2 regions of the Streptomyces sp. NPDC029169 genome follow, and region 2 is predicted to be linked to the other one. Evidence: riboswitches for the same ligand, from Rfam matches in the RefSeq annotation. Region 2 holds a riboswitch; the other holds the start of a gene.
What was found. A riboswitch is a leader RNA that binds a small molecule or an ion and turns the genes downstream of it on or off. The one in region 2 is predicted to bind S-adenosylmethionine.
Positions count from the first base shown of each region.

Region 1: linked by a shared signal. The riboswitch ahead of thrC (threonine synthase) and the one ahead of ACZ4VI_RS22220 (aminotransferase class V-fold PLP-dependent enzyme) in region 2 are both predicted to bind S-adenosylmethionine.

Region 1 covers NZ_JBVHXA010000002.1:458,418-462,771, reverse strand. The annotation lists gene ACZ4VI_RS05915 (hypothetical protein) at 49-345, opposite strand; gene ACZ4VI_RS05910 (glucosyl-3-phosphoglycerate synthase) at 384-1,325, opposite strand; SAM riboswitch class I at 1,446-1,598, shown strand; gene thrC (threonine synthase) at 1,592-2,911, shown strand; gene ACZ4VI_RS05900 (MoaD/ThiS family protein) at 2,924-3,202, shown strand; gene ACZ4VI_RS05895 (cold-shock protein) at 3,621-3,824, shown strand; gene groL (chaperonin GroEL) at 4,148-4,354, shown strand, end outside.
Region 2 covers NZ_JBVHXA010000012.1:55,011-59,364, forward strand. The annotation lists gene qcrB (cytochrome bc1 complex cytochrome b subunit) at 1-201, shown strand, start outside; gene trpD (anthranilate phosphoribosyltransferase) at 330-1,394, shown strand; SAM riboswitch class IV at 1,492-1,608, shown strand; gene ACZ4VI_RS22220 (aminotransferase class V-fold PLP-dependent enzyme) at 1,792-3,156, shown strand; gene ACZ4VI_RS22225 (Lrp/AsnC family transcriptional regulator) at 3,205-3,486, opposite strand; gene ACZ4VI_RS22230 (rhomboid family intramembrane serine protease) at 3,483-4,232, opposite strand.

The DNA of each region.
Region 1 (4,354 bases), on a different contig from region 2:
TCACGTAAACGCTCAAACGTACGTATACGAATGTGGCGAATCCATGCCTCAGTGCTCGCCGCGTCCGCGCAGTGCCGCCTTGGCCACCGCGCCCGTCCCCGCCAGGGCCAGCGCGAGGCCGCCGAGCAGCCACAGCCGCTCGCCGTGGGAGCCGGTCTGCGCCATCGATCCGCCGGGGCCGTGTGGGGCGGGGCGCGGCGGGTGGGTCGTCGGGGCGTCGGCCGTGACCGCGTACGTGATCGTGGCCGTCCGGCCGGCCGCGACCTCCCCATCCGCCGCGGCCGGTCCGGCCGCGGCGAGGCCGAGCACCGCCAGCAGCGTGGTCATTCGATAGGTGAACCCCATGAAACGGAAATTTAGGTAAGAAGCATCATGATGCGGCGTTACGCCACGCGGCGGTGCGCGTACTCCGCGATGTCGATCATCGGCGGCCGCTCCTCCGTGTCCACGGTGTACGTCCGCGGTGTGAAGCCCGTCTCGGAGCGTTCGAACTGCGTCAGCCGGGGCCGCACCAGATGGCCCCGGGACAGCCGCAGCTGCGCCGTCCGGTAGATCGCCGCCGCCATCCGGCCGAGCGCCTGCCCGTCCTGGTGGCGGTGCTTGCGCACCCCGACGTCGACCTGCGCGAGGGCGTCCAGACCGACCGTGTGGAGAGCGTCCACGAGCAGGCCCAGCTCCACTCCGTAACCGACGGGGAACGGCAGCCGCTCGAGGAGCGAGCGCCGCGCCGCGTACTCGCCGCCCAGCGGCTGCACGAAGCCGGCCAGCTGCGGCCAGTGCAGATTGAGCAGCGGCCGCGCCACCAGCTCCGTCACCCGGCCGCCCTGACCAGGGGTGTCACCGAGCGGACGGTCGTACATCGCCTTCACGAAGTCGACGTCCGGGTCGGTGAGCAGCGGGCCGACGATGCCGGTGACGAAGTCCGCGGAGAAGTCCCGCAGATCCGCGTCGACGAAGCAGACGATGTCCCCCTCGGTCACCATCAGTGACCGCCACAGCACCTCGCCCTTGCCGGGCACGGCCGGTATTCGGGGCAGGATCGCGTCGCGCGCCACGACCCGCGCCCCGGCGGCCGCCGCGACCTCCGCCGTACGGTCGGTGGAACCGGAGTCGATCACCACCAGCTCGTCCACGAGCGGGACCGCCTCGGTCATCAGCTCGCGGCGGATCACGGTGACGATGTCGCCGACCGTCGCCTCCTCGTTCAGCGCCGGCAGGACGACACTGACCGTCGTCCCGTGCTTCGCCGCCAGGATGCGGTCGAGCGAACGGTCCGCCACGGACCAGGACCGCCGGGCCAGCCAGCGCTCCACTTCCTCCAGCACGTGATCTCCATCTCGCGGTTCGGACGGCCATCTCAACCGTCCATGCCTTCGGTTACAGTCTTGAACAACGCGGATGCCCGATGCATGTCGGGGTGCCGCCCGCGTCCTACAACCGAATACCGCTCATCCAGAGGGGCAGAGGGAAACGGCCCGTTGAAGCCCCGGCAACCCTCCAGTCGGTTCTCGTCCGCGACACACGCGGCAGCGAGGCTCCCGGCTAGGGAAGGTGCCAAATCCGTCTCATGGCGACATTCGTCATGGGAAAGATGAGGAGAAAGGGCCTCGCCTCCATGGCTGTACAGACTGTTTCCCCCGCCACCGACGCTCCGACGGTCGACCTCGGTCCGGCTTCCGGACTTTCCTGTCGTGAATGCGGTGAGAAGTTCTCTCTCGGTCCCATCTTCGCGTGCGAGCTGTGTTTCGGCCCGCTCGAAGTCGCCTACGACCTCCCGCTCGGCGACCCCGAGGCGCTGCGCAAGCAGATCGAGGCCGGTCCCGCCAACATCTGGCGCTACGCCCCGCTGCTGCCCGTCCCGGCCGACGTCGCCGAGAAGCCGAACCTGAACCCCGGCTGGACCAAGCTCGTCCAGGCCGACAACCTCGCCCGCGAGCTGGGCGTCGAGCCCGGCAAGCTCTTCGTCAAGGACGACTCCGGCAACCCGACGCACTCCTTCAAGGACCGCGTCGTCGCCCAGGCCCTGGAGGCCGCCCGCGCCTTCGGCTTCACCACCCTCTCCTGCTCCTCCACCGGCAACCTGGCCGGCGCCGTCGGCGCCGCGGCCGCCCGCGCCGGCTTCCGCTCCTGCGTGTTCATCCCGCACGACCTGGAGCAGGGCAAGGTCGTCATGGCCGCGGTCTACGGCGGTGACCTCGTCGGCATCGAGGGCAACTACGACGACGTCAACCGCTTCTGCTCCGAGCTCATCGGCGACCCGCTGGGCGAGGGCTGGGGCTTCGTCAACGTCAACCTGCGCCCGTACTACGGCGAGGGCTCCAAGACGCTCGCGTACGAGATCTGCGAGCAGCTGGGCTGGGTGATCCCGGATCAGCTGGTCATCCCGATCGCCTCCGGCTCGCAGCTCACCAAGATCGACAAGGGTCTGCAGGAGCTCATCAAGCTCGGCCTGGTCGAGGACAAGCCGTACAAGATCTTCGGCGCCCAGGCCGAGGGCTGCTCGCCGGTGTCGGCGGCCTTCAAGGCCGGTCACGACGTCGTACGGCCCCAGAAGCCGAACACCATCGCCAAGTCGCTCGCCATCGGCAACCCGGCCGACGGCCCCTACGTCCTCGACATCGCGCGCCGCACGGGCGGCGCGGTGGAGGACGTCGACGACGAGCAGGTCGTCGAGGCGATCAAGATCCTGGCCCGCACGGAGGGCATCTTCGCCGAGACGGCGGGCGGGGTGACGGTCGGCGTGACGAAGAAGCTGGTCGAGGCCGGCCTCATCGACCCGACCCTCACGACGGTCGTGCTCAACACGGGCGACGGCCTCAAGACGCTGGACGCGGTGGCCGACACCTCGCAGGCGACCGCCACGATCCCCCCGAGCCTGGACGCGTTCCGCGACGCCGGCCTCGCCCACTGAAAGGTAAGTGACATGAGCGTCAAGGTCCGCATCCCCACCATCCTGCGCACCTACACGGGCGGCCAGGCCGAGGTCCTGGCGGAGGGCGCCACGCTCTCCGAGGTCATCGCCGACCTGGAGAAGAACCACACGGGCATCGCGGCCCGCGTCCTGGACGACCAGGGCAAGCTGCGCCGCTTCGTGAACGTGTACGTCAACGACGACGACGTCCGCTTCGAGCAGGGCCTGGAGACGGCGACGCCGGACGGCGCGGGCGTCTCGATCATCCCGGCGGTCGCGGGCGGCTGCTGAGCGCCCCCTGAGAGCCTTCGCCTTACCCGGCGCAACCGAATTGCCCCCTACGCTTCAAGAAGCGGAGGGGGCAATTCTGCATGGTTGAGCGCGGTAGAGTTGGGGAAGTCCCCCCGGCTTCCCTTCGCTGCTCATGCCAGGCGCATATGAGAATGCGTCCGCATCCGACAAGATGCAGCCAAAGTGCTCGAGTGTTGTGTACCTTCTGCACGCTTTGCCGGGCCCGACTTGCCCCGGAATTCAGTCAATCCTCCTGAATTCTCCTTTACGGCGTGCCCAGAATTCTCGTCCGATTGACCTGTTGCAGAGGGCAGTTGGGCAGATACATTCAGCCGCGGTCGACGCGTTCCGGCGCAGGGTCTGACCCGGGTCCGCGAAGTGCGGTCCCGCGCAAGGGCCAGTAATAGGGGAGTTAGGCATGGCTCAGGGCACCGTCAAGTGGTTCAACGCGGAGAAGGGCTACGGCTTCATCGCGGTCGACGGTGGTGCGGATGTATTCGTCCACTACAGCGCGATCCAGATGGACGGTTACCGCACCCTTGAAGAGGGTCAGCGGGTCGAGTTCGAGATCTCGCAGGGCCAGAAGGGTCCGCAGGCGGACATGGTCAAGCTCGCCGTCTGAGCACGGCGCGATCGGCCACCACGTACGCACTCACGCGTTCTCATCGCCGAGGGGTCCGCATCCTGACCAGGATGCGGACCCCTCGTGCGTGTCCGGAGTGCTTCCGTGGGCCCCTCTCGATCCATGAGAGTCGCTTGCACTCGCATGGGTCGAGTGCTAATCATTGCGTTAGCACTCTGCAGGTGAGAGTGCTTACGAGGATCGGGCAGACGAGGTCCGCGGCCAGGTGGGGCAAGGAACCGCCGGGTGCGCAGGCCGTCCGTCGCGGGCGTCGGCGCGGTCCTGGAGCGTTATCCACCCCATGTCCGGGAGGACCACTTCACATGGCCAAGATCATCGCGTTCGACGAGGAGGCACGGCGCGGTCTCGAGCGCGGGATGAACCAGCTCGCCGACGCCGTCAAGGTCACCCTTGGCCCCAAGGGCCGGAACGTCGTCCTCGAGAAGAAGTGGGGCGCCCCCACGATCACCAACGATGGTGTGTCCATCGCCAAGGAGATCGAGCTCGAGGACCCGTACGAGAAGATCGGC
Region 2 (4,354 bases):
TACAAGCTCACGGCGCACGAGCAGAACAAGCCGGCCGAGCTCGGCCCGCTGGTCGACGAGAACGGTGTGGAGCGCAAGATCGGCCGCATGGAGAAGCTCCGCGTCAGGCTCAGCAAGAGCTACTACGGCGAGGAGAACCAGATCGCCAAGCCGACCGCCGAGGAGTACAAGGAGATCACCAGCGGCCACGGCCACCACTGATCACCTGATCCACTCGACCTGAGGTCGCCACGGCAGGAGCCCCGTCCATTCGATGGACGGGGCTCTTTGCCGTCCCCGTGGATCGATAGGGTGGTGGTGTAACCGTCACGTGATGACCAGGAGCTGCCATGAGCGCTGTGACCCCCGCTGGAGGACCTACCACGGCGGACCGCTCCTGGCCCGTCGTCCTGGACGGTCTGCTGACCGGCCGCGATCAGAGCGCCGAGGACACCGCCTGGGCGATGGACCGGATCCTGCGCGGCGAGGCCACCGACGCCCAGATCGCCGGATTCGTCGTGGCCCTGCGGGCCAAGGGCGAGACCGTCGAGGAGATCACCGGCCTCGTCCGCACCATGTACGAGCACGCCAACACGATCGAGGTGCCCGGGGCCACCGTCGACATCGTGGGCACCGGCGGCGACGGCGCCAAGACCGTCAACATCTCCACCATGTCGGCGATCGTGGTCGCCGGCACGGGTGCCAAGGTCGTCAAGCACGGCAACCGGGCCGCGTCCTCCGCGTCCGGCGCCTCGGACGTCCTGGAGAAGCTCGGCGTCAACCTGGAGCTGACCCCGAAGCGGGTCGCCGAGGTCGCCGAAGAGGCCGGGATCACCTTCTGCTTCGCCGTGAAGTTCCACCCGGCGCTGCGCCATGTGGCGATGGCCCGCAAGGAGCTGGGCATCCGCACGGTCTTCAACTTCCTCGGCCCGCTCACCAACCCGGCCCGTGTCAGGGCCCAGGCGACCGGTGTCGCGGACGCCCGGATGGCCCCGATCGTCGCGGGCGTGCTCGCCGAGCGGGGTTCCTCCGCGCTGGTCTTCCGCGGCGACGACGGCCTGGACGAGCTGACGACGACGGCCACGTCGCGGGTGTGGGTGGTACGGGACGGGGCGGTGCGCGAGGAGGCCTTCGACCCGCGGGACGTCGGCATCGAACTCGTACCGGTGGAGGCGCTGCGCGGCGCCGACGCCTCGTACAACGCGGACGTGGCCCGTCGCCTGCTCGCGGGCGAGACCGGTCCGGTACGGGACGCGGTGCTGCTGAACTCGGCGGCGGCGCTGACGGCGCTCGAGCCGGGGAGCGGCACTCTCGTGGAGCAACTGCGCGAGGGGATCGCGAAGGCGGCCGAGTCGATCGACTCGGGGGCGGCGAGGCAGGCGCTTGAGCGTTGGATCGCGGTCAGCAACGCGTGATTCCAGGAGAGGGCCCCGCTGCGGCGGGGCCCTTTCGCGTCCCGGATTCCGGACTCGGGTTGCGCGTCGGCGATCACGTGGCATACGTTCTGTGCCAGGTCATGAGTGACAGCTACGAAGCCCCGGCTTGCTGTCCGGCAACCCTCCGTCCGTGGCGGGGTGCCCCGGGTGAAGACCAGGCTGTAGGCAACAAGGTCTACGGCAAGCGCGGACCCCTGCGACACCCTGGGGTCCTGGTCCTCAAGGGAGCAGTCTCGTGAGCAAGCGAATGCGTTAGGGCTTCGAAGCCCCTTCTTCGTACCCCCTTTTCCTTTTCCGTGTGCCTCCGCACCCACGCACCCGTGCGTCCCGGTCGCGTTGAGGCACCGAATTCGCCTGCCTTGTACGGGAGTTCGCCATGTCTGTCTCCACCGTTGCCGCCGACCAGTCCCTTTGTGCCCCGCTGCCCGTTCTCGGGCGGGATGTCACCGTTCCGCTCGTGACCGGGGGCGAGGTGACCTACGCCGCGCTCGACTACGCCGCCAGCGCGCCGGCCCTGCAGCGGGTGTGGGACGACGTCGCCGCGTACGCCCCGTACTACGGCAGCGTCCATCGTGGTGCCGGGTACCTCTCGCAGCTCTCCACCGACCTGTTCGAGAGCAGCCGCGTCACCGTCGCCGAGTTCCTCGACTGCCGCCCCGGCGACCAGGTCGTCTTCACCCGCTCCACCACCGACTCGCTCAACCTGCTCGCCGCCGTGATCCCCGCGGACTGTCAGGTCTTCGTCTTCGAGACCGAGCACCACGCCTCGCTCCTGCCCTGGAAGGACGCCCGGGTCACCTACCTCAACGCCCCGCGTACGCCCGCCCAGGCCGTCGAGACCCTGGAGCGCGCCCTCGCCGACCGCGACCCGTACGGACCTGCGCTCGTCTGCGTGACCGGTGCGTCGAACGTCACCGGTGAGCTGTGGCCGGTCAAGGAGCTGGCCGCCGCCGCGCACGCGCACGGCGCCCGGATCGTTCTCGACGCCGCCCAGCTGGCGCCCCACCACCCCGTCTCCGTACGGGAGTTGGACGTGGACTGGGTCGCGTTCTCCGGGCACAAGCTGTACGCCCCGTTCGGTTCGGGTGTCCTTGCCGGCCGCGCCGACTGGCTCCAGGACGCCGAGCCGTACCTCGCCGGCGGCGGTGCGTCCAAGAAGGTCGCCCGCCGCGCCGACGGGGGAGTGGACGTCGAGTGGCACACCACCGCCGCCCGCCACGAGGCCGGTTCGCCGAACGTCATCGGCGTCTACTCCATCGCCTCCGCCTGCAAGGCGCTCACCGAGGCCGGGTTCGACCAGCTCGTCGCCCGCGAGCAGCACCTCGTCGCCACCGTCCGCGAGGGCCTCGCCGAGGTGCCCGAGGTGAAGGCGCTCTCGCTCTTCGGCGACGACGCACCCCGCGTCGGTGTGATCTCGTTCGTCGTCGAGGGCTGGAACAGCTCCCACTTCGCCGCCGCGCTCTCCGCCGAGTACGGCATCGGCGTCCGCGACGGTCTCTTCTGCGCCCATCCGCTGGTCCGCACCCTGCTCGGCAGCGACCCGCAGACCCAGGGCGCGTGCGGGGCCCCCGAGGCCGCGCCCGGCGAGAAGTCGCTCAACGCCATCCGCGTGAGCTTCGGCGCCGGTACGCCCGACGAGCACGTGGAGCGTTTCGTACGGGCCGTGAAGGAGCTCGTCAGGGACGGCGCGCAGTGGAAGTACCGCACCGAGGACGGCCGTTGCGTGCCGGACCGCGGCTGAGCACCCACTCGTACGGGTGAAGGGGGCCTCCTCGCGGGGCCCCCTCCGTCACGACTCCAGGCCGATGGCGAAGGCCGCTTCCAGGTCGTGCTGGGAGTACGTACGGAACGCGACGTGCGTGTCCGTCGCCTCGACGCCGGGGATCTTGCTGATCCGGCCCGGGATGACGTCCGCCAGGTCGTCGTGCCGGGGCACGCGGACCATGGCGATCAGGTCGTACGTACCGGTCACCGAGAAGACCTCGCTGACGCTGTCGAGCGCGGCGATCGACTCCGCGATCTCGGGGATGCGGTCCACGCTGGTCTTGATGAGCACGATCGCGGTGATCACGGCTGGCTATCTCCCTCGGTCGCCGCGGCTGAGGACTTCACTGTATCCCCACCTCGGTGGCGGCCCCAGGCGTAGAGGAAGCCGACGGCGAAGCCCACCACATGCGCCAGATAGGCCACGCCGGGACCCGCACCGGCCGAACGGGCCGCGAGCCACTGGAGCACGAACCAGAAGACCAGCACGATCCAGGCGGGAAACCGCAGCGGCAGGAAGAAGAGGAACGGGAACAGGCTGGTCACCCGGGAGCGCGGGAAGAGATACAGGAACGCTCCCAGGAGGCCCGAGATCGCCCCCGACGCCCCCACCAGCGTCTGCTCGCTGTCCGCGTACGCCGCCGCGTAGCCGAGCAGCGCCAGATATCCGCAGCCCAGGTAGAACAGGGCGAACGCGACGCGCCCCATCCGCTCCTCGGCCATCGCGCCGAAGACGAACAGGAACAGCATGTTCCCGAGCAGGTGCAGCCAGCTGCCGTGGACGAAGAGGGCGGTCAGCGGGGTGAGCAGGGTGCGCGGCTCGCCGCCCATCAGCTCGTCCGGTACGACTCCCCAGCGGTGGAAGTACGCGCTCTGCGCCGCCAGGGCCGTGTCCTCCGTCCCGTACACCGGCTGGAGGCCCGACACCGGGCTGATCAGGAACGTGAGGCAGCAGGCGGCGATCAGGGCGTAGGTCACCGTGGGGCCGCTCCGTGCGCCCCGCCATGCCCCGAGGGCCGCTCCTCGCCAGTTCGTCTGCCGCCAGTCGATCATGGACAGATCATGGCGTAACGGGGCCGACCTGGACAGAGTGCCTCGCCGCGACACGGGGTACCCGCGAAGCCGTAGGGTACGGGGCAGTACCTCCGCAGTTCGACGGCGCACCGCGGCACCCG